Regions from separate parts of the Gluconobacter sp. P5H9_a genome, predicted to be linked through region 1. Evidence: riboswitches for the same ligand, from Rfam matches in the RefSeq annotation. Region 1 holds a riboswitch; the other holds the start of a gene.
The links. A riboswitch is a leader RNA that binds a small molecule or an ion and turns the genes downstream of it on or off. The one in region 1 is predicted to bind thiamine pyrophosphate.

Region 1 (11,961 bases):
GCCGGACGAACATCAGACTTATTATTTCACCTGGGCCAATTCCACGACCCCAATGGGAATGTACGTCACCAATGGGTCTGTTCCCATTCGTCCGGGAACCAATTCTTTTGCCAGCCCGGAGAAGGCTCAGCTTTATGAGCTTGGCGCCAAGTACAGCATTCTCCATGACCGCCTGGGCCTGACCGCCTCACTGTTCCGTCTGGACAAGGGCAATGCATTGAACGCTGATCCGGTGACGGGTGAAATTCAGGGCTCTTCTGACCGGCAGCGTAATCAGGGTCTGGAACTGTCTGTCGGTGGTGTCATTCTGCCGGGCTGGAACGTGTCCGCGACCTATGCCCTCTATGATAGCAGCACGACGTCTTCCGCCACGAAGGCAAACCGTGGCAAGAATGTTCAGTATGTGCCGCACAATCAGGCAACACTCTGGTCCGCATATAGTGCCTTCCCGGATAAGCCCTATAACCTGACGGTGGGTGGTGGACTGACCTGGCGTGAGCATGTCTGGTTGAATGCGGCCAATACGCTGCGTGCACCCGCCAACCTAGACTTCAGTGCCATGATTTCCCATCGCTTTAATCAGCATTGGAAAATCTCTATGAATGGTTACAATCTGGCCAACAGATTGAACTATCAGAGTCTTTTCTCAAACCGTTCAACGCCATCCGCAGGGCGCATGTTCCTGGGAGAAGTCAGCGTAGCGTATTGAGGAAAATGCGTTTCGGTTGAGAGACTGTTCTTTATGTGGCGGGAAAGCACACTTTGCTTTCCCGTTATTCTTGAGACGCTCTTTGCCATTTGAACAGTCCATGCACCGCCAGACCCACAAATATCGCGTAAAGTGCAGCCGTTGGATAAAGGGTGCGATTGATAAACATGGCAATATAAGCTGTGTCGATCACGATCCAGCAGGCCCAACTGATCGTATGGCGTCGCGCGGCCCAGATCTGCGCGACCAGACTGTAACTACTCAGGAAAGCATCAGCCATAGGGGTGGGGTCATCTGTAAAACGCGCCAGACAGAAAGCCCACAATCCGCCGCCTAGTGCGCCGCTCAGTAGACCGAAGAGAAGCCCGCGCCCTGAAAGCGGCCGAATATGCAGGGTGTCATCACCCTGAGCGCCGTCTCTTATCCAGCACCACCAGCCATAAATCAGACAGCCACAGAATACAGCCTGAAGACAGGCATCAGCGTAAAGATGAGCTTTGAAAAATACCCATCCATATAAGAGCGCGGCAAGAAGAGAGAATGGCCAACAGGCCATGTTGCGGCGTGCTGTCAACCACACGCCCATGGCGCTGAGCAGGGCCGCGATGAGTTCTGTCAGGGACATACCGCAGTGCCGTTCAGAGTTTTACGGAGCCAGTTCAGAAGGTGTTGTCCTTCATGGCCTGCAAACCAGTGTGCATGGCCCAGAAGATAGTCCGCATAGGCAACGTGTGCGGATGCCTCATCGCGAAGCAGCGCGCTGTAATATGCGACCTCAGACAATGCGAATTCGACATGAACAAGCGGTAGAAACGTAACGACCAGTTTGCATTCCTGGGGTGTGAGAGGGCGGATATTCTGATAGCCCCTCAGAAGTGCGGTTAGCTGGTCCGATGAGACGCGATAATCGGTTGAGAGCCATGAGATGGCAGTGCGTTCAATGGCAACGGCGAGATCGTAAGCGGCGCAGGTGCGATCAGACATACCAAAATCAAAGATCCCGCAAATTTCGGCATCTGGAGTATCCGAAGTCCAGAACTGGTTGGATGGATGCCAATCGCCGTGTCCCCAGCAGGGGACAATATCCATCAGGAGGGGTCGAAGCTTTGCATGGAAAGGTTCGAGAACACTCAGGATCTGCTGCCAGGATTGGGGATTTAACGTTGCATTGAGGTCCGGTTGAGACGCGCTCCAGACGCGAAGGCCAGTCTCAAGATCCGGGTGGGTAATGGCGTTGAAGCTGGACAGCAAAAGCCGATCAGGGCGGGCGCGGGCAGTATAATCCGTTGCCGCAAGATGCAGACGAGCGAGTGCACTTCCTGCCGTATGTGCCTGTTTGGAACAGAGAAACGGCTCCCAGGATTGAACGTCTCGATAAAGGTCCAGACCGGGTAAAGGAGGAAAGACCTCGTAAACCCAGCCATGATCCGTCAGCGCCGAATGTCCATTCTGCGTTTTGAGCGGTGAGGTCACGGGTAGGTCATGGCGCACAAGGTGTGCCATGAAGTCATGTTCTTCCGTCAGGGCGTTCTGATCGCGCAGGCGTGGGTCGTGGCGCTTCAGGAACAGCGTCGTGCCGTCGATAAGGCGGATCAGGGCCGTCGCGGAGAATGGGCGTTGTCCATGCCACAGAACGGTTTCCGGAACGGCTGTGTTGGGAAAAAATGCCAGAACACGTTTTGCTTCAGCGAGCGTCAATGGCGGCCAGTGCCGTTCAGCCTGCACACCCTTCACGCCGAACTGTCCGGGAGCGGCCACGGGTTCAGAAGCCTGTGGACGCGGTGAACAGGGCCGCGAAACCGCCGCCGATGTAATAACTCGGGGCGCTCCCACTGATCGTGCTGCCGTAAGTGCCCGTCGTGTCTTTTGCATTCAGGGTTGGGCTGGCGATGCCGGACAGGGACCGTTCATTGGTGATGTTGATGAAGTTCAGGCGCAAGGCGGGCTTATGCAGGCGAGACAGATCACCGAAGCGATAGCCAACGGAAATATCGCCTGTTGTGCGGTCTGACATCCGCTCATCATTCATGAACGTTGCGTATTGGTGCCCGGTGTAGTGCAGGGTGGCCACGCCGAAGATGTGCCCATCATCGTAGCTGATGCCGGCCGCGGCCTGAAGTGTCGGGCTTCGAACGGCAATCTTGCCCTTGGTTGGCAGAAGATCGTCACCTGAGGCGATGTTGTTATCAATGGTGGCGTGTAGATACTCGCCCGAGACGTAAGGGCTGAAATGATGCCAGGGGCGGAGGCCGATTTCCACATCCACGCCGCGAGAGGTCTGACCTCCGGCATTCATGGTCGTCTGAATGATGGAGCCGTTCTGGGAGGCCAGCGTTGAGATCTGGCGGTTGGTGAAATTGTAGTTGAACAGCGTCAGGCTGCCGATGATCCATTGTCCCGTGCGGCGATATCCCAGTTCTTCGGAAATGGAATATTCGTTGCGGACATCCGCGCTCCCTGTTGTTGCGAGTGCGCCGGAGGTCGGGTCGTAGGTGTTGTAAAGTGCCGTCTGGTCTGGCGCGCGGAAATTGGTCGTGGCGTTGAAGAAAATCTGGTTCTGCTCATCAATGCGCCAGCGGACGCCAAGACGCGGCAGAGGCTCCATGCTGTTGGACGCCACGCGATACTGGGGGCCGGGAACATTGTTCGTGCCGGCGCGGCTCATCATAACGGCCTTGAAACCCGCTTCGATGGTCAGGCGATCATGAAGGAGCGAGATATGGTCGCCCACATAGAGTGCGTTGGTCTGGGAAATGGTGTGGAAGCTACCGCCCAGCAATTTCTGCCCGTTCTCAAGATGGATCAGGCTGCTGCTGTTTTCTGCCCAGATATCGCCCGAAGCACCGGTGGCGGACACGGTTGTGAAGGGCTGCTGCTCGTTGTCGTCTCCATAATCGTACCAGTAACCGAGTACGAAATCGTTCCAGCCGGTTTTGTAATGCAGGGCTGAATTGAAGCCGGAGCGATAACTGCGTTGCGTGTAGTTGGCCCGAACGACAGCGGTCCCGTCCTGCGCATTGGGTAGCGTAAGCGTGTCACTCAGGGGCTGAGTGCCGTTATAGAGACCTGTTTCCGTCAGTGTGGAGCCACCCGGAACGTTGCCATAGGCGAACTGTGCGTAGGGTGTGACGTCGAGGGAAAGCTTATGCGTCAGATGCAAATGGACGGGTGCGCCTGCATAGAAGGTGCGTTCCGGCGCGCGCCACAGACGCCAGTAATTGACGGCGTTGTCTGCGTTGGAGGCGTCATAATGGCCAGCAAGGTTATTCGCGCCATGAATTCCATCGGCTTTCCAGCTTTCCATCGTGACCTGCGGATAATAGCTGGTGACGGTGGTGTTGAAGGAACCGATGAGGCTGGCGCGGTTGCCCTGACCCCAGTCCTTCAGGAACTTGAAATCGACATGCTGGCGTTTGTCCCGCCCCGGCCCACGCCAGTTGTCGCTGGCGCTGTGGGAATAGGATACAAAGCCACGAATGCCGGAATTGCCGATGTTGCCCGTTTCAAGGCGAATGAATTCGCGGTTGGTGTCGAAGGAGCCATAGGAGACGCTGGCGAAGCCCCCGGCTTTCTGTGACGGATCGAGAAAAGACAGGCTCATTAGCCCTCCGGCGGCGTTCAAGACAGGGCTGTCCAGATCTGCGGAACCTTGGGCAAGTGCGACCTGACTATAATTCTCGCTATCGGCAAACTGGCTCGGATAGCCTGAATAGTAGGCGACATCGTTCAGCGGCGTGCCTTCCAGCACATAACCGATGGCATCATTGTTCAGGCCACGAACAGTTAGATTGGTGTTGGGCGAAAAGCCGAACGGATCGGATGTGGCGACATTCGCACCGGGCAGCATGGAGGCGAGCTGATAGGCCGTCGCCATCGGAGGCTGTTTGTCCATGTAATCACGGCTGACGGAGCTGACGGAGCGCACGCTGTTTTCCGGTCGGATCAGTCCGCCGCCGGGCTGGTGCCCGGGTGCGCTGTCAGAGATGCGGTGAACGGTTATGTGTTCGGTTTTTGGAGCAACAGAGGCAGGTGGGGTGAGGGCTGTGGTGTCAGCTGCGTGCACCGTACCAGCACAGACGGTCAAGCCGAGCAGGACGGCAGGAACCTGACGGGATTTGCGCGGAAATCTGGTGGTCATGATGGTGCTGTCCCGCCTGCAATGCTGCGATCCCCCTGCAAGGCGGGGACGACGATAGACACCGAAAATCCAGTCTGTGGATCTGTCAGTAGCCACCATCCCTCCGCCAGCATGAACTGGATCAGGTTCGATGGGTCACTGCGCTGGTATGTCTCGAAAGCACATACCCTCAGCAGTCTCTCAGCCCTTTGTCAGGGCGCCCCAAGGTGAAGATGCACTCCTTCATGGGCTGCGAGCGAATGTCAATAAATTCCGTATTGCGTGGGGGTATCAAAATTTCGTCGGCAGGGATGGAGCGCCGAGGCAGAGCAGGATAGAGTATTGTTATAAGATAACATTTTTAGGATCTGTCATGCGTGTTGTTAAGCGCTTGTTACCTGCTCTGCTCATTGCAGGCACAGCCCTCGGTTCAGCTCAGGCTGAGGAAGGAATGTGGACGTTCGATCATCTGCCAGCCCGTCAGTTAAAGCAGCAATATGGGTTTGAGCCTTCCGCTGAATGGATCAATCATGTCATTCAATCTTCAGCACGTCTGGCAGAAGGATGCTCGGCGTCTTTTGTCTCTGGTGATGGGTTGGTGATGACAAATCATCATTGTGCCAATACCTGCCTGACCGACCTGTCGGACAAGACGCATGATTATTTTCATGATGGTTTTTCGGCAGCAGATGTTTCCAAAGAGCCGCAATGTCCGGGTATGGAATTGGATCGTCTGGATCAGGTGAAAGACGTGACAGGCCGTGTCGCTGATATGACCTCAGGCAAGCACGGGGCGGATTATGCAAAGGCGCTTCAGGCTGCCAGTAGCGTTCTGACGAAGGAATGTGCGGGCGGAGATGCAACACACTGGCGGTGTGATGTTGTGACGCTCTATCACGGTGGTCAAACTGCGCTCTATCGCTATCGTCGGTATCAGGATGTGCGTCTTGTGATGGCCCCGGATCAGGATATCGCATTCTTTGGCGGCGATCCGGACAATTTTACCTTCCCACGTTATGATATCGACCTGTCGATGTTGCGGGTGTTTGAGGACGGTAAGCCGGTCCACACACCTTTCTTCAAGTTTGATCCGAAAGGGCCAAAAGCAGGAGAGCTGGTGTTCACGTCTGGTAATCCGGGGCGAACGCAGCGGTCTCTTCCGGCCAGTGCATTGACGTTTCAGCGGGACGTTATCCTGCCAACCATCATTGGGGTGTATTCTACCAGTGAAGGCGCGCTCTGGCAGTATTCGCGTGAAAGCAAGGAACATCTGATTGAAGCGCAAAATACGCTGTTCGGCGTTCAGAACGGCCTGAAATCTCTGTCGGGCACCGTGAAGGCTCTGCGGGAACCCGACGTGATGGAAAAGCGTGAAGCGGAAGATCGCGCTCTTCAGGCCTGGATTGATGCGGATGCCGAGCGCCGCAAGACCTATGGCGAGCCGTTCAAAAAAGTGGAGGCTGCACTGGCCGTACAGCGCCAGTCTTACGTCCATGACTTTGCCATTGCCCGTACAGTTCATGGCCTGCTGGGTGATGCTGTCATGCTGGTATCAGCCGCGCAGGAGCGACAGAAGCCGGATGCCGAGCGTCGTGCGGGCTACCACGATGCCGAACTGGCTGAGCTTGAAGCTGAAATTTCTGCCAAAGTGCCTGTGCATGTCGATCTGGAAACCATGACGCTGGCTCTGGGCATGACCACGATGCGTCAGATGCTGGGTGAGGATGATGCTGCCGTGCATCTGGTTCTCGGCACAAAAAGCCCCGATGAACGCGCTGCGGAGCTGATGCAGGGAACGAAGCTTGCTGATCCTGCGCAGCGCCTTGCGTTGTATAAGGGCGGTGCAAAGGCCATTCAGGCATCTACGGACCCGATGATTGTTCTGGCACGTCAGTTGCAGCCGGTTCTGGATGTGATCCGCAATCGAAGCCGTGATCAGATCGAAGCACCAATGCACGAAGCTCAGGGTGCGATTGCCCGTGCCCAGTTTGCGCGCGCTCAGGCAGAAGGAAAGGCAGATACGCTTTATCCGGATGCTACATTCTCACCAAGACTGTCTTACGGCACCGTCAAAGGTTGGCAGGATGGTGCCAAGACCATTGCGCCCTTCACAAACTTTGCCGGGATGTACAGACATGCGACCGGGAGCGATCCGTTCCGCCTGCCGCAGGTCTGGCTGGATGCGAAGCCTCATCTGGCACTGTCCACGAATCTCGATTTTGTTTCGACGAATGATATTGTGGGTGGAAATTCAGGCTCGCCGGTCATTAACCGGCAGGGCAATGTGGTAGGTCTGATTTTCGACGGGAATCTCGATAGTCTGGCTGGCGATCTTTATTACGATGGCGAGCGCAATAGAGCGGTTTCGACGGATACGAGCGCTATCATGGCTGCACTCAAGACCGTCTATCATGCCGATGCCCTTGCTCAGGAACTGGAACAGGGACACCTGTAATCATGATGTGAGGGTCATTCCTACGGAATAACCCTCGACATCCAATGTAAGATTCCTGACAGTGGGTGGATGCCAGTCTGTCCGTCTTCCTGTTGTTTTCAGCCTGGAGTGTCCCCTGATGCTGGGTGACACTTTCCGCTCTCTGGGGCGGCGCAATTATCGTGTCTGGGTCTGGGGAGCACTGTTCTCCAACATCGGAACATGGATGCAGTTCACGACGCAGGACTGGCTTGTTCTCACTGAATTGACCCATCACGATGCCATGGCCATTGGCATCGTGATGGCCCTCCAGCTTGCCCCGCCTCTTTTGCTTATGCTCTGGACCGGACTGATTGCTGACCGGGTTGAGAAGCATCGCTTTCTGCTTTTTACACAAGGTGCTCTGGGTGTGCTGGCTGTTGCACTGGGTCTTCTTGTCGTTACGGGATCGGTCCGTCTCTGGCAGGTGGATCTGTTTGCTTTCCTGAGTGGTTGTGTCGCCGCGTTTGACAGTCCTGTTCGTCAGACGTTTGTTGGTGAGTTGGTGGGAGAGACTGACCTTCCAAATGCCGTGGCCATCAATTCCATGTCCTATAATGCTGGACGTATGATCGGGCCTGCGGTGGCAGGGTTCTGTATTGCGGAAATTGGTTCAGGCTGGTCGTTTGTCTTGAACGGGTTTTCGTTTTTCGGCGTCATGGGCTCTTTGCTCTTTATTCGCCGCGAAGACCTGTTTCGGCATGCCAGGGCGAGGGAAACCGAGCGCAATGCCCTGACCAGCGGACTGCGCTATGTCTGGGCGCGCGAAGACCTTCGGACCATTCTGATTATGTTATTCATTATCGGAGCGTTTGGTCTCAATTTCCCGATCTTTATTGCGACCATGGCAGTTGGCGTGTTTCACGTCGGCGCGCATGGCTATGGAATTCTGAATTCCGCCATGGCCGTGGGCACCATTCTGGGGGGCTTTCTGGCAGCAGGTCGTAAAAAGGCAGATTTTGACGTTCTGCTGAATGGTTCATTGATTTTTGGTGTGGGTTGTCTGTTGGGAGCATTGGCCCCAACATACTGGCTTTTTGCCTGCACGTTACTCATTACCGGCGTATCATCTCTGACATTTACAGCCACTAGTAACAGCTTCATGCAGCTTTCGAGCGACCCATCCATGCGAGGGCGCGTGCTGGCCATCCGGTTTGCTGTTTTTGCAGGGTCATCCCCATTTGGTGCCCCTGTTGTGGGATGGGTTGCCAATTATTTTGGGCCACGGTGGTCCCTGGGTGTCGGAGCACTGTCAGGCTTTTTGGCGGCAGTGGTGGCGTTGTTATACATCCTGCGCATGCGGGAGCAGCAGGGCGAGAAGCACTCGTGACCGTTGGCTGGGGAAAGCGGATTGCGGCAGCGGCGTTGGCTGGCGGTATTATATGTGCGAGTTGGTGCGCATGCGTTGCCGTAACGGGTATGCGTGCTTCTGCCAGCCCCGCAGAAATGGGCGTCATTTTTGGCACAGCCGTCACGGATGCGGGCGTGCCGAAGCCAGCGTTGCAGGGCCGTCTGGAAACCGGATTGTTACTCTGGAAAGAAAAGCGCGTTCGGGAATTGATGGTGAGTGGAGCTGTGGAAACTGCCAATCATCAGGATGAAGCTGAAATCATGGCGCACTGGCTGGAAAATCACGGTGTTCCGGCAGAAGCGATCATTGTTGATTCACAGGGAAACAATACCTGGCTAACGGCTCTGCATGTTGCGCAGGAAGCGCCGGAAGGGGCGGTTGTCGTTTCGCAGTGGTTTCATATCATGCGGGCAGAATGGGCATTGCGGCATGCTGGCGTGAAAGACGTGTCAGGCGCTTATCCAAAAGTCTTTCGGCTGCCTGAACTCTACTATCTGTTCCGGGAGGCCGTGGCGCTCCCGGTATACTGGGTGACGAAACCGACCCCTGCTCAGTAGGGCACACCAATCTGTTCGATCGCTGTTGCGAGTGACGGAGCCAGTGGCATGATCGGTGCCAGAGTGGATTGGTAGGCGTGGTAAAGGTCGCCTTTACCTTTGTAGATATGCTCTGTTGGCTCGCCTTCCGGGCTCACTTCGTTGAACCAGCTTCCAAAATCCCGATCAATCAGGGTTGTGTCGATATAGTCCCAGATCGTGCGATACCAGTGCTCGTAATGTGGATTTCCTGTGCGCTTATACAGGTTGATTGCCGCCGTCAGAGCTTCTGCATGAGCCCAATGGACGCGGGAAGGCACATGGGGTTTGTGATCCCAGTCGATTGTGTAAACCATTCCGGGAAGACCATCGACGTTCCAGCCTGACTTCATGCCGGTTTCGAAGAGCGCCTGTGCGTCATGAAGCATCCAGCCCGGAGCTGTTTCGCCTCTGCGGAGCAGCGCTGCCTCCAGTTTCACGGTCAGGTGAGACCATTCAACGAAATGACCCGGTGTCATGCCGTAGGGGCGTAGATCGTCCGTAGGTTTGTCTTCATGATAATTCTGCAGCAGATCCCAATTCTGGTTGAAGTGCTCGGGCATTGCGAAGCCCTGCTGTGGGGCCAATTCATGCACAAACCGGGTGACAATCCGCAGCGCGCGGCGCAACCACTTCACATCGCCGGTAACATCCGCAAGAGCCATGAAGGCTTCTGTGGAATGCATGTTACTGTTGGCCCCGCGATAGTTCTCTTCGTCTGACCAGTCATCTGCGAAGCTTTCGCGCATGACGCCTTCGTCTTCAGACCAGAAATGCGTCTCGATCTGATGGATGGCATCCTTGAGAAGTGCGTTGGCACCTTCCACACCGATCAGAACAGCAGAGGACGCGGCAAGTGCGACGAACGCGTGCAGATAGGCCTGCTTGCGCTCATGAGGCTGATCCGCGAAGTGGTTCCAGCCCCCGTGCTGCTGGTCCCGAAAGGATGTCATGAGCGCATTCACGCCATGTGCGACGAGCGGCGCGCTTCCTGGAATGCCCTGGAGTTCCGCAGTCGCATAAGCGTGGACGCACCGCGCAGTCAGGGTTGCTTCTGCCTTGGCGCCTTCAGGAAGATGACCTTCCATATCCAGCCCTGCAAAACCCCCGTCGATACAACCTTCCTTGCTGAAATCCAGCAACCGACGGCCCTGCATTTCGAGCCATGCCCGGTGAGATGGTCGACGGATCCAGGCGTCTCTACTAAGCAGAATGGGGGAGAGGCGATCGGTCATAAAAACTCCATACTACGGTGGTAGTAGTCAGACAGTCTGATGAGGACGCATCAGCAGCGGTTGGGTTCCTGAGGGTCTCGTCGGCGGTACGCGCTCACGAACGCGCGGGGATGTGCGGAACTGTCTTGCGTCTGGAGGTTGCTTTGCCGATACATAACAACATGACAGAACGATCCCCGATCATTGTCGCCCCCAGCCTGCTGGCTGCCGACTTCGCCCGTCTTGGAGATGAGATTGCATCCATCTCCCGCGCGCCCTGGTTACATCTGGATGTAATGGACGGTCATTTTGTGCCGAACATCTCGTTCGGTCCTGGGGTGATCTCGGCCTTGCGAAAGCATACCGATGCGAAGTTCGATGTGCACCTGATGATCGATCCGGTTGATCCGTATCTGGAAGCAACAGCCAAGGCTGGTGCGGATCACATTACGGTGCACGTGGAAAACGCTCCCCATATTCACCGGACTCTTCAGACCATCCGTGCGCTCGGTTGCCGGCCGGGAATTGCGATCTGTCCGGGGACGCCGCCTGAAGCACTATCAGAGGTGCTTGATCTGGTAGACATCATTCTGGTCATGACAGTGAATCCCGGGTTTGGCGGCCAGAGCTTTCTGGAAAGCCAGCTGCCAAAAATCCGAACCCTGTCGCGCATGATTGAAGCCAGCGGACGCGATATTGTTCTGGCGGTTGATGGCGGCATTGACCCGGTTACGGCACCAAAAGTGGTGGCTGCCGGCGCGCGGATGCTGGTGGCAGGGTCTGCCATCTTTGGTAAGCCGGACCGTGATTCAGCCATTCATGCACTTGAAGGCCCGTTCAAGGAAGACAGCGCCTGATGCCCATTCGTCGCTGGATTCAGGACGCACGACTTTCACTCGCACGACTGCCCGTTGGTGGCGGAACTTCAGAGGGACCGGTTTATATTTATCGTGACCCGTGGAAGGGGGACGCCGAGCAGGGCGCCCGCCTTGTCGCGGGTCGCTTTCGGTTTGAGCGGCAGGACTACGATCTGCCGCGCGGAAAGTGGGAACGTGGCCCTTGGCCGGAACCGGCAAAACAGTGGCTGCAAAGTTTTGCATGGCTGCGGGATCTGCGCGCATTAGGCAGTGACGATGCCCGCATGACGGCCCGCGCGCTTGTCGCGGACTGGGTATCGCATCCTCCAACGGATCCGCTGGTCAAGGATGCCTGCGTAACAGGCGCGCGCCTCTCATCCTGGCTGGCAAACCACGAGTTCTGCCTGGCTTCGGCGGATCGTAAACTTCAGCAAAAAATCATGGACCGGATGTTGGTAGAGGGGCGGACCATTGCCGCCCTTTTGCCGCTGGAACCGCAAGGCTGGCGCGGGCTGACGGCCCTGCGTGGCCTGCTTGCTGCTGCTCTGGCTATGCCGGATCACAGCGGGTTCATGACGCGCTTCCTGCGTTACCTTCCAGCGGAAATTGAACGTCTGATTCTTTCCGATGGGACGGTTGCTGAGCGGTCTCCGGAAGCACAATAT
Region 2 (11,961 bases), on a different contig from region 1:
GCCTGTGCCGCCTTCGATTTTATCATCGTTCCAGACGCGCAGACGGCCCCAGTGCATGCGGTGCCGGTCCATGTAGCCAGCGAAAGAAAAGTGATGCCGGGCGTCCAGCCATCCGTGGTTGGCGTGGCCAAGCGAGGAGAAGGGTCTGATATCGAGCATTGGTCGCTCCTCAGTAAAGGTTATGGCCTTCAAGATGGGCGCAATGTGGCGTAAAGAAAATGGAATTGATGGAAACATAAAGTTTCCATAAAGCGCATCTTAGAGAGGCTCTATGCTCCCGGATCTTGAAGGGTGGGCTGTTTTTGCCCGTGTCGCCGAAAGCGGCTCGTTCGCCTCTGCGGCACGAACTCTAGGGCTGTCTCCGCCTACAGTGTCCAAGGTGATTGCACGTCTGGAGCATCGCCTGAAGACGACCCTTTTCCAGCGAAGTGCCCGTCACCTCTCCCTGACATCCGCCGGAGTGGCATGTCTGGAACGCGCACGGCGGATGCTGGCCGATGGTGAAGGATTGGAAGCAGAGCTGCGGGAAGGCTCGGTCAGCCCAAGGGGAACGATCCGCCTGGCTGCTCCCATGGGGTTCGGGCTGGATATTCTTGGACCTGTTCTGCCGGAATTCATGGACCGGTATCCGGATATTTCTATGGAGATTGATCTCGATGACCGGACCGTCGACCTGCTGAGTGGCCGGTTTGAAGCAGCTGTCCGCATTACACCGGGAGACCTAGCCCCCGTAACCAACGGAGGGGCTCATCTTCTTTGCCGTTCTGTGATGCGGCTGGTCTGTTCGCCACAGATGAAGGAGAGACTCGGGAGGATCGAAAAACCGGAAGATCTTTCAGGAAATGCAGGGTTGCTCTACGCGAATTCCGATCTGCCGGACCTTCTTCGCCTTACACATGAGAATGGCCAGCAGGCGTCTGTCCGACTTCGAAACCGGATGATGGTCAATAGTGGAGACATGCTTCTGCCGGCGCTCAGAAATGGCTCAGGCCTAGCGCTTCTGCCAGATTTCATGCTGCGGAGGGATCTGGAGGCGGGGCGAGTGGTCGAGGTTCTGCCGAAGTGGCGGGGGAGTGTTCTGTCGGTCTGGTTCATGGTCGTAGGGTGTGGTGCCACCCGGATGCAGATGCCTGCGCGGCTCCGTGTTCTGCTGGCCTATCTGGAGCAGGCCCTTGGCGGAAAGATTTCACAGGATTACAGTGCCGCGCAGGAGAAAACGCGATGAATTATGATGCGATGTTCCAGTCCGCCCTGGACGGTCTGCGCGCCGATGGCAGCTACCGTTACTTTGCGGAACTTGAGCGCCGGTCCGGCAATTTCCCGAAAGCCTATCATCATGGGCTCGGTCGTGACGTCACAGTGTGGTGTTCCAACGATTATCTCGGCATGGGGCAACACCCGGAAGTCCTCAAGGCGATGCATGATGCCCTTGATGAGACGGGTGCTGGTGCAGGCGGAACACGCAACATTTCCGGCACCAACCACTATCATGTGGAGCTGGAAAAAGAGCTGGCGTCCCTGCACGGCAAAGAAAGTGCACTGCTCTTCAACTCAGGTTACCTGTCTAACTGGGTGACGCTGGGAACGATTGCAGGCCGTCTGCGCAACTGCGTGGTTCTGTCTGATGAGCTCAATCATGCGTCCATGATTGAAGGTATCCGTCATTCCCGCGCTGAGAAGCAGATTTTCCGTCACAATGATGTGGAAGATCTGGAGCGTCGCCTGAAAGAACTTCCAGTAGACGTTCCCAAGATCATTGCGTTTGAGTCCGTCTATTCCATGGATGGTGACATCGCACCGATCGAAGCCTTCTGTGATCTGGCCGACAAATACGGTGCGATGACTTACCTTGATGAAGTTCATGCTGTTGGCATGTACGGCGATCACGGTGCGGGCGTGGCTGAAAAGCTGGGCCTGTCCCATCGTCTGACGGTGATTGAAGGGACGTTGGGCAAAGGCTACGGCGTTGTGGGTGGCTACATTGCTGCCTCCGCGCCGCTTTGTGACTTCGTGCGCTCCTTTGGTTCTGGCTTTATTTTCTCCACGGCTCTGCCGCCGATGATTGCTGCGGGTGCTCTGGCCAGCGTCCGTTATCTCAAGCGCAGCAGCGTCGAGCGTGAAGGTCAGCAGCGTGCGGTTGCCTATCTGCGTGCCGCTCTAAACAAGGCAGGCATTCCGCATGTCGGCAATCCGAGCCACATCGTCCCCGTCATGGTGGGTGAGGCAGAACTTTGCCGGGATCTCTCCGATGAGTTGCTGAACCGCTTCGGGCATTATATCCAGCCGATTAACTTCCCGACCGTCCCGCGCGGAACGGAGCGTCTGCGTCTGACGCCGACGCCGCTTCATACAAACGAAGCAATTGATGAACTGGTCGAAGCACTCTCTACGCTATGGCGCGAACGTCAGCTCAAGCGCTCTGAAGCTGCCTGAAGTCAGGTAGGTCAGCGTTCTGAATTCTGGAAAAGGCAGCCGGGTCACTGGCTGCCTTTTTTAATTCTAAGCTGGTCAGGCGAGCACGTAGACCCACGCATTTTTGCCTGAGCGCAGGGCAACTTGCACCCTTTTGTAGCTGGACACTTCGTAAGCGTCCGCAGCGAGAAGCTCAGCTTCAGTGATGCGGAAGACTTGCCCCGTGATTTCGTCCTGTGGATTGTCATTAGGGCGAATAACAGCATGAAAGCGTTTGCCGCTGGCCTTGATGACAGCAGCGTCTGTGATTTCCATCATCGACGCCTGATAGCCCGTCATCGCATCCTCTTCGCCATGCAGCAGGCGACCGAATGAGGACAACTGAACCTCGGGTTGCTGGAGTGTTCCGTAAGAAAACAGGTAAACTGGCATCTGGTCAGGCATGAGTAGCTCCGTGAGATAAAGCGCAGGGACGTTAGATCTTTCGGTAGCCTTGCCAAAGCGCTGTGACAGGGTGCCCGTCGTCCTGTGGAGTCAGATGGATGTAAAGCCCGTCAATCTGTTCCAGAGGCAGGCAGTCATCCACTTCCATGAAGTTATCGCGGTGGCGGTGGTCATAGCCCGGTAATAAGGTCTTTTTGGCTGTTGCCTTGGCCTCTTCTGGCGATGCAGCAACAAGAAACGTGAAGGCGTGCTCTTCCTTGAGTTCGTCAGGCGCATACCCACCCATATTGATGAAATAGAGCGTTTTGCCGCCTACAGGCTTTTCAGGACTGAGTGTGACAGCATGTCCGTCAGCCCATGCAATGACACCATAGGCATCAACGTGCAGGGAGTTTCGTACTCCAAACCAGCGCTCCGCAAGAGAGGGATAGGCATCTTCCGGCTTGTTCGCGATCGCAAACTGAACATCATGAACTTCGATATTGGCGCCGGGTGCTGCCCCGCCGAGATAGAAAACATAGAGGTTCAAGGGCGTGCCCTCCTGAGTAAAATAAAGCGGGTCATAGCTGTTTATCGGCCTCACTTCACGGTGAAACGCATTGACAGGACGAAGCGGATGCGATGAGTGTGGCCCCTACCAGGGGGAGCTTCGCCCGAAGAAGCTGAGAGGTCACTGAAAGACTGCAAGGTCTGCGGTGTGACGACCCTGCCGGGTGCATTCTGCATCCGGGAAACCTGATCCGGTTAGAACCGGCGGAGGGAATGGTGTTGAGACACAACGAAACTGGCATAGCCGGTGTTCCGTGTTGTTACTCCCTCTGCCTCAGAGGGGGCGAACATGGGTGATATTCCACAAAACCTGAACCAGAAACCAGCGGTAGATCACGTGACGACAGGCCCGATCCAAGGGTCCTGCAAGAAATGGTCCGAAGCACCGGGGCGTCCGGATATCCTGGTTCCCTATCGCGAAATCGCGCTGCATCCGTCAGCCAATGAGGCGCCTGTCAGAGTTTATGACACGTCTGGTCCGTACACAGACACGTCTGTCACGATTGACGTGAAGAAGGGTCTGTCTGCTCCGCGGGCGGAATGGCTTGCAAAGCGGGGCTTCCAGCAGGTTCCAGCTCGTGCGGTCAAACCGGAAGACAATGGATTTGCCAGCGAAGCTCAGGCTGTTCCGGCCTGTCCTGCGGCACATGAGGTCTATTCCGGCGAGGGCGCGAAATTCGTCACCCAGTATGAATTTGCGCGGGCAGGGATCATCACGGAAGAGATGATCTATATTGCTCATCGCGAAAATGTCTGCCGTGCTGAGATGGCTGAAGGGGCAGAAGAACGCCTTGCCGATGGCGAGGATTTTGGGGCCTCTATTCCAGCTTTCATTACGCCTGAATTCGTGCGGGAAGAAGTTGCGCGGGGCCGGGCTGTTATCCCCGCCAATATCAACCATCCGGAACTTGAGCCGGTTATTATTGGCCGAAACTTCCTTGTGAAGGTGAACGCCAATATCGGCAATTCGGCGGTGACGTCGTCTGCCGCAGAAGAAGTCGAGAAGCTGGTCTGGTCCATCCGCTGGGGCGCGGACACGGTGATGGATCTCTCTACAGGGCGGAACATTCACAACATCCGTGACTGGATCATGCGGAACTCTCCAGTGCCGATCGGCACGGTGCCGCTGTATCAGGCGCTGGAGAAGGTGAATGGTGTTCCTGAGAAGCTGACGTGGGAAATTTTCCGCGACACGCTGATCGAGCAGGCCGAGCAGGGCGTGGATTATTTCACGATTCATGCCGGTGTCCGCCTTCAGCACATTCCGCTGACAGCAAAGCGTACGACGGGCATTGTCTCCCGTGGTGGCTCCATCATGGCGTCCTGGTGTCTGGCGCATCACCGCGAGAGTTTCCTCTACGAGCACTTCGAAGAGATCTGCGACATCATGCGCCGGTATGACATCACCTTCTCCTTGGGGGATGGCCTGCGTCCGGGGTCGATTGCCGATGCGAATGATGCGGCACAGTTTGCTGAACTGACGACGTTGGGTGAACTGACGAAGGTGGCCTGGGCAAAGGGCTGTCAGGTCATGATTGAAGGGCCGGGTCATGTGCCGATGCACAAGATCAAGGTCAACATGACCAAGCAGCTCAAGGAATGTGGGGAAGCGCCGTTCTACACGCTTGGTCCGCTAACGACCGACATTGCGCCGGGTTATGACCACATCACGTCCGGTATCGGGGCGGCCATGATTGGCTGGTTCGGGACGGCGATGCTCTGCTACGTGACGCCGAAGGAACATCTGGGTCTTCCGGACCGCTCAGACGTGAAAACGGGCGTTATAACCTACCGGATTGCTGCCCATGCGGCAGATCTGGCGAAGGGACATCCTGCGGCTCAGCTACGAGACGATGCGCTGTCCCGTGCACGGTTCGAGTTCCGGTGGGAAGATCAGTTCAATCTGGCGCTGGACCCGGATACGGCACGCAGCTTCCACGATGAAACGCTTCCGAAAGAGGCGCACAAGACGGCTCATTTCTGCTCAATGTGTGGTCCAAAGTTCTGCTCCATGAAAATCAGTCATGACATTCGCCGTGAGGCGGAACGTCAGGATGGTATGGCGCAGATGAGTGAGGTCTTTCAGGAACATGGGGCAAAACTCTACGTTCCAGAAAACGAAGTAGAAACGATCGCGGAATAACGCCCTTCGCGGAATGATTGAGGGTGATGGCCTTGCGTCCATAGGTCATCACCCTCATCATAGAGTGATGCCGCTTAAGGAAGACCTTCGCCCATTCCGAAAAACCCGCAAAGTCACGAAACTGGCGACCCGACTGGGCAATTCGGCTTCAAGCTGCGTGCTGCATGTCATGGTCAATGATCGTGCGGGCCTGGTTCGGGAAAGTGCGGCTTTTGTCGGCCTTCTTGAGAAGGTGTGGAAGGCGCGGGGTGTTGATGCTGACCAGGTCTGGGCAGAACTGAACGAAAGAATCCGCCTGGCGGAAGAACTTCGTGCTAATGGCATCCGTCCCCGTAAAGGCGGTCATTACCGTTCCACCAAACTGCCCTGAGCCATGCCCTCTCTTCCAGATCTGTCTCATATTTCGCCGGATGATCTGAGCCGGCTGGATATCGGCGTGCTGATCGTTATTGGTCTGTCTGCTCTGTGGGGACTCACGCGCGGTTTTACGACCGAGCTATCTGGGCTTGTTGCCTGGGCGTCTGCCGTCATTCTCACCTATCGGTTTCACGCTGCCCTTGTTCCGTGGATTTCTCCGTATCTGCATGAAAGCTGGTTGGCGGAGAGCGTAAGCGCGGCAGTCCTGTTTGTCGTCATTCTGCTAACTCTGACGACGATCGCCGGGCGTGTAGGAGCAGCGGTGAGGGGCACTCTTTTTGGCGGCGTAGATCGCATACTGGGCGCTATTTTCGGCATTCTGCGCGGATATGTGATGCTGATCGCACTTTATCTGCTGGCAGGGTCTTTTTTCGGCTCCTGGACCTCCTACCTGATGCAGGGAAGCTTCACCGGGCCATATATTGAAGCCGGAGCATCCCGACTTGCCGGTTATCTGCCACATTCATTGCAACCACATCTTGCATCGCCGCTCACAAGCGGTCATGACGCGTCGTTGTGAACCCAGTCCGGAAAGGCCGAACTGCATGACTGCCTCCGATACTCTCAACCGTCCTTACGAGGAATGTGGCGTTTTCGGCGTCTGGGGCGTGCCTGATGCGTCTGCCCTGACCGCTCTTGGACTCCATGCGCTTCAGCATCGTGGTCAGGAAGCTGCTGGAATCGTCAGTTTCGATAACGAACGGTTCCATCAGCACAAAGGTCTGGGGCTGGTCGGTGATGTCTTCGGAGACAGCCGTGTCATGGCGACGCTGCCGGGAAGCGTTGCAATCGGTCATAACCGATACGCCACCACAGGCGGAACGCATGTCCGGAATGTGCAGCCGCTGTATGCGGACTATGAGTTCGGTGGGTTGGCAGTCGCCCATAACGGGAACCTCACCAACTCCGCGACCCTGAAGCAGGCGTTGGTAAAGCGCGGATGTATCTTCCATTCTTCCACGGATACGGAAGTCTTCATTCACCTCATTGCCATCTCTCTGTACACCACAGTGCTCGATCGGTTCATTGATGCCGTCAAGCAGGTGAAGGGGGCATATTCCCTTATTACCCTGACGCCCGATGACGGCCTGATTGGCATGCGTGATCCATTGGGCGTACGTCCGCTGGTTCTGGGTCGGATGCCGGGTTACGAAGATTCGAATGGTGGCTGGGTTCTTTCCAGTGAGACCTGTGCGCTCGACATCATTGGTGCGGAATATGTTCGGGACATCGAGCCAGGCGAAATCGTAGTGATAAACTCTGAGGGGCTTCGGTCTCTTCGCCCGTTTGGCGATCAGGGTGGGCGCTTCTGCGTTTTTGAATACATCTACTTTGCACGGCCTGATTCAGTGCTTGAAGGCCAGCCTGTCTATGAAGCCCGCAAGCGCATCGGTGCGGAGCTGGCACGCGAGACGGCAGTCGAAGCGGACGTCGTCGTGCCAGTGCCGGACTCCGGCGTACCGTCTGCGATCGGATATGCGGCTGAAAGCGGCATCCCGTTTGAGCTGGGTATCATCCGCAATCATTACGTCGGCCGGACATTCATTGAGCCAACGGATCAGATCCGAAACCTTGGCGTGAAGATGAAGCACTCCGCCAATCGTCCGGTTCTGGCTGGACGTCGGGTCGTTCTGGTCGATGACTCGATTGTACGTGGAACGACGTCTCGCAAGATTGTGGATATGGTGCGCGCGGCCGGTGCGACGGAAGTGCACATGCGCATTACGTCCCCGCCAACGCGTCACCCTTGCTTCTATGGCATCGATACGCCCGAAGAGAGCAAACTAATGGCTGCGACGCACACAATGGAAGAAATGGCTTCCGTTATTGGTGTCGATAGTCTGGCGTTCATCAGCTTTGACGGCTTGTATCGGGCGCTCGGTCATGAAAGCCGTGCAGATGGGGCCGGTCGCTATTGTGATGCCTGCTTCACGGGCGATTATCCGATTGCACTCGTGGATAAAGAAGGAAATCTGGTTTCCTGAGTGATATTCGCTCTATTGCGACCATATAAAAAGCGCCTGCTCTCATGAGGGAGCAGGCGCTTTTTTTGTGCTCAGACAGATGCTTTCAGGAATACAGACCGTCAGGAATGTCTTCATGCGCTGAGGCAGGTCCGTTGATGTCGAGCGGCACGGCCATGACAGCCTCAAGGCCCGGGGAAAGCGGCGTATAGGTGAGGGTACCACCAAGGCTGCCGACGACAGCCTTCATCATGCGTGTCCCGAAACCGCTTCCGTTCAGATTGATGTCATGACGGCCCTGATCAGAAACAGTCAGCGTCAGACGGTCGCCAGTGACGGAAAGCGAGAGGTAAAGCGGACCGGCTTGGCCGCCGTAGGCATATTTGCTGGCATTGATGACCAGTTCCGTCAGCACCAGCCCTACATTGATGGCGCGGTCTGCCGAAATGGAGACGGGTGATAGAACCATGCGAAGTTGCGCCTGCCATTCCTCGCCAAGTGAAGAGCAGAGCTCTTCCATCAACTCTTCAAGGTAGCGGCTCAGATCAACCATGCCCATCTGATCGCCACGATACAGACGCCGATGAACCAGCCCGATGGCCGCAATTCGGTGCTGGGCTTCAGAAAGAGCTTCGGTGGTTTCTTCGTTCGTGGAAGTCCGGGCCTGAAGCTTCAGGAAAGATGCCACCATTTGCAGTGAATTCTGCACACGATGGTTTACTTCACGGATCAGGAAGTCTTTCTGTTGAATCAGGCTCTCACGTTCCTGAACTGTCGCCGTCAGGGTCGCATTCAGCTCGCGGAGTTGCTGGGTCTGATAATCGGCAATCAGGCTGCGGCGGAGACGACGGGCAGCCTGCTTCTGTTCTGTCGTCCATCGATGGGAATGGCCTAGAACGGTCTGCTCCCAAGACTCGAAAGATTTGCGGGGATGCAGAATCCCGTCGTGGTCAGGTGCTCCTTTGTGAGGATTGCCTGCCCACTCGATGACCTGAACGATCTCGACCCGGCTCCAGACAAGCGTCAGGGAAGTTCGGAAAGGAAGTGTGATGGCCAGAATTCCGGCAGAAGCCTCGGGCCACATCTCTGCGGGTGGGTAGTCCTTGCCCAGACACGAGCTACAGAAAATCCCGCCATTGCTGCCCAGACGGAGCCAGTCACGAATGGCGAGGAGATCCGAATGTTCAGGAACCTTGCCAGACGTTTTAATCTCTTTCTGATCAATGACTGCAAAGCCATCGCAGGGAAACAGGCTGTGTAACTCCGTGACGGATCGCTGCAGGTTGTCCTTTACGGACGCGGCAGGGTCGAAATGGGACGTCGCGAACTCAATGGCATTTCTCAGGCGCAAACGCTCCTGATACGTGATGAGTTCTTCCTTGTTCCGAAGCTGACGTGACATGACGCCAGCGAGCGTCCGGCATGCCGCTCTGATGTCTTCAGAGAGAATGCGGGGAGTGGCGTTGTGGCAAGTGATCATGCCCCACAGAATGCCGTCCACGACCAGGGAGATGGAGGCTGAGGCCGCCACGCCCATGTTCGACATATACTGCAAATGGACGGGCGAAATGCTGCGAAGCTGGACGTCACTCAGGTCGATACCCGAAACCCCTGCTTCAGCAGGGCGAATAGGGGCAGCCTCATAATGAATGTCTGGAATGACCCGGATACGGTTGCGCAGATAAAGCGCCCGCGCCTGCCGGGGAATATCGCTGGCTGGAAAATGATGATTCATGAGGGACGGGAAAGCGTCATTGCGCTTTTCGCCCATCACGCAGCCAGAACCGTCCTCCTGAAAGCGATAGACAAGAACGCGATCAAATTCGGTCAGCTTGGCGAAGATCTGCGCTCCGTGATGGCACACGGCAGCAATGTCCGGGCAACGCTCGAAACGATCAGCTGTGGCATCAATCTGGCTGAAGATTTCCCACGTCAGGAAATTACGACTGTCCAGAGGCTCCAGCTCTACCAGAAGGTGCTCGCCAGAGACGTGGAACTGGGCATTGAACGTCTCGTCCTGCAGGCCGGAGACCCGGGTATTATTCAGGGCCTTGCCGCCTGACTGTTTCAGCCCATCTGCTGGAATGTTCAGAAGATCAGGTAGGCTCTGGCCGAGCCAGTTCGAATTGAGGCGCGCTTCCAGATCGCCTGCGCCGGCAATAATCTGAAGAGTATCGGCCTTGGCAATCAGGAGAAGCCCGTAGGGCTGGATCGCATCCGGGCGATGGATCTGCTCACGATCGCAGGATGTGAGCAGGGCATCTGAAAGGGGCTGCCCCGACTGGAGAGAGATCTTCGACGATAAGGTCAAGGTCTGAAAATCCCTCTTGGCGGAAATGCAGAAAGTATCTGGTCTTGTCATCTAGGCAGGGGCTGCTCGAAAAGCAAACCCCTGTGAAAATACGACAATTCAACAGGAATATATCGTGAACCTTAAGGTTTTCTGCCCCCTGTTGTCAATTTGGCTTACTGCTGGATTGCGTCCTGCTGCATCCAGGATGCAACGTCCAGAGACAGAGCATGACGGCTGGCCGGGCGCGTATAGAGCATGTGGCCACCCTGATAGAGATGCAGGGAAACGCGGTCTGCTCCGACCGTCAGATGGTCCTTCATCCAGCGGGCTGTGCCGAATGGGCAGGCAAGATCGTAGTACCCGTTTGCAACGAACACACGCAGACCCGGATCAAGCGCCAGCAAACGGTTCAACACTGGAATCTGATGGACAGGAGCAGGACCGCCTTCGCTCCATTTCCAGCTTGAATTGACCTTGAAAGAGAGCAGGTCATAGGTCAGCGGAGTCTGGAAACCGAGGTCATTGGCGGCATAACCAGAGAACGCGTTGCCATAGGCCCGGCCAAAGCCGAACAGCGTTGGGTCAGGGCTCTCGTCCAGACCGTCTGCCGCAGGGTCGGCAATCGTCTGCGTAAAGTCATACAGGCCGTGAAGGCGACCGTTCTGGGACATGACGTCATGCGACCCGATCGCCGGAACACCATGCTGGCGCGTTACCACATCCTCTGGAAGGCCCGTACGGTGAGCGACTTCGGCGTAGAATGTCTTTCCGTCTTCGCCGCTCGGGATTTTGCCCGCAACCTTTGGAAGATAAGTGCCCATCGCCCATTCATATGCTGCATCAGCCGACTGCTGAGTGACGTTCGGGCTTTCATGTGCCGAAATCAGACTGGGGATCATGAGGGCAGCAGACAGAGGGTTCTCGTCCGTGTCCAGAAGCGGCATTTCGATGGCAGGAGACAGCATCACGACGCCATTCAACAGAATTCCCTGTTCCATCTGAAGCGCATTGGCGACCTGAATGGAGCGAATGCCACCATAGCTTTCACCCACTAGATAATGCGGGGAGGATTGGCGACTGTTCTTGGCTGTCCAGAGCTGGATAGCCTTGGCAAACGTGCTGGCATCCTGTTTGACGCCGTAGAACTGGTCTCCAGCCTTGGCGGTGTCGAGCGGGCGTGAATAGCCTGTCCCCACGGCATCGAAGAACACCATGTCCGTGAACGGAAGCCAGCTATCCGGATTGTCACCGAGCTTCGCGTGAGTGCCGTCGGTTGCATCCTTGGGAGGCATGGTCAGGGCGACCGGGCCTGCGGCACCAAGGTTCAGATAGGCTGTTGCGGCACCGGGGCCACCGTTGAAGAAATACGAGACAGGACGCTTGGCATCCGCGGCGCCGTCCTTGGTGTAGGACACGTAGAACATGCGCGCCGTCGGCTTCCCATCGGGGCCACGGAGGGTCAGGGTGCCAGCATGCGCGGTGTAGGCGATGCCATTCAGATGATGCTTCGTAACGGAGTCAGTGGGTAGGAGAGCAGCTTCACCGGGAAAGCTGTCTGAGGCCTTGGCTGCGTCAGCTTTGGGCGTGTCCTTCGGGGCATCTGCCGCCAGGGCAGGAAAGGCAGAAACGGGGGAAAGAAGGGACAGGGCAAGCAGCAGCGCGCGGCGGGACATCATCTGTCTGTCATCTCCAATGAGAATTGCAGGGTTGTTTCTGCCCTACCAGCACGGATGCTCGTC

Region 2: it holds a riboswitch for thiamine pyrophosphate, as region 1 does, so the genes downstream of both, thiC (phosphomethylpyrimidine synthase ThiC) here and KP708_RS12965 (TonB-dependent receptor) in region 1, are expected to answer to the same signal.

What each region holds. Positions count from the first base shown of each region.
Region 1 is NZ_JACRVW010000016.1:50,286-62,246, reverse strand. Features, by position in the region: gene KP708_RS12980 (TonB-dependent receptor) at 1-709, shown strand, start outside; gene pnuC (nicotinamide riboside transporter PnuC) at 774-1,334, opposite strand; gene KP708_RS12970 (phosphotransferase enzyme family protein) at 1,325-2,467, opposite strand; gene KP708_RS12965 (TonB-dependent receptor) at 2,472-4,847, opposite strand; TPP riboswitch at 4,929-5,061, opposite strand; gene KP708_RS12960 (S46 family peptidase) at 5,200-7,281, shown strand; gene KP708_RS12955 (MFS transporter) at 7,400-8,629, shown strand; gene KP708_RS12950 (YdcF family protein) at 8,626-9,207, shown strand; gene KP708_RS12945 (AGE family epimerase/isomerase) at 9,201-10,460, opposite strand; gene rpe (ribulose-phosphate 3-epimerase) at 10,622-11,296, shown strand; gene KP708_RS12935 (heparinase II/III family protein) at 11,296-11,961, shown strand, end outside.
Region 2 is NZ_JACRVW010000005.1:193,448-205,408, reverse strand. Features, by position in the region: gene KP708_RS07625 (pirin family protein) at 1-159, opposite strand, end outside; gene KP708_RS07620 (LysR family transcriptional regulator) at 272-1,225, shown strand; gene hemA (5-aminolevulinate synthase) at 1,222-2,433, shown strand; gene KP708_RS07610 (gamma-glutamylcyclotransferase family protein) at 2,509-2,856, opposite strand; gene KP708_RS07605 (DUF1543 domain-containing protein) at 2,888-3,385, opposite strand; TPP riboswitch at 3,487-3,636, shown strand; gene thiC (phosphomethylpyrimidine synthase ThiC) at 3,695-5,548, shown strand; gene KP708_RS07595 (hypothetical protein) at 5,616-5,918, shown strand; gene KP708_RS07590 (CvpA family protein) at 5,922-6,485, shown strand; gene purF (amidophosphoribosyltransferase) at 6,511-7,950, shown strand; gene KP708_RS07580 (histidine kinase dimerization/phosphoacceptor domain -containing protein) at 8,036-10,240, opposite strand; gene KP708_RS07575 (S10 family peptidase) at 10,396-11,898, opposite strand.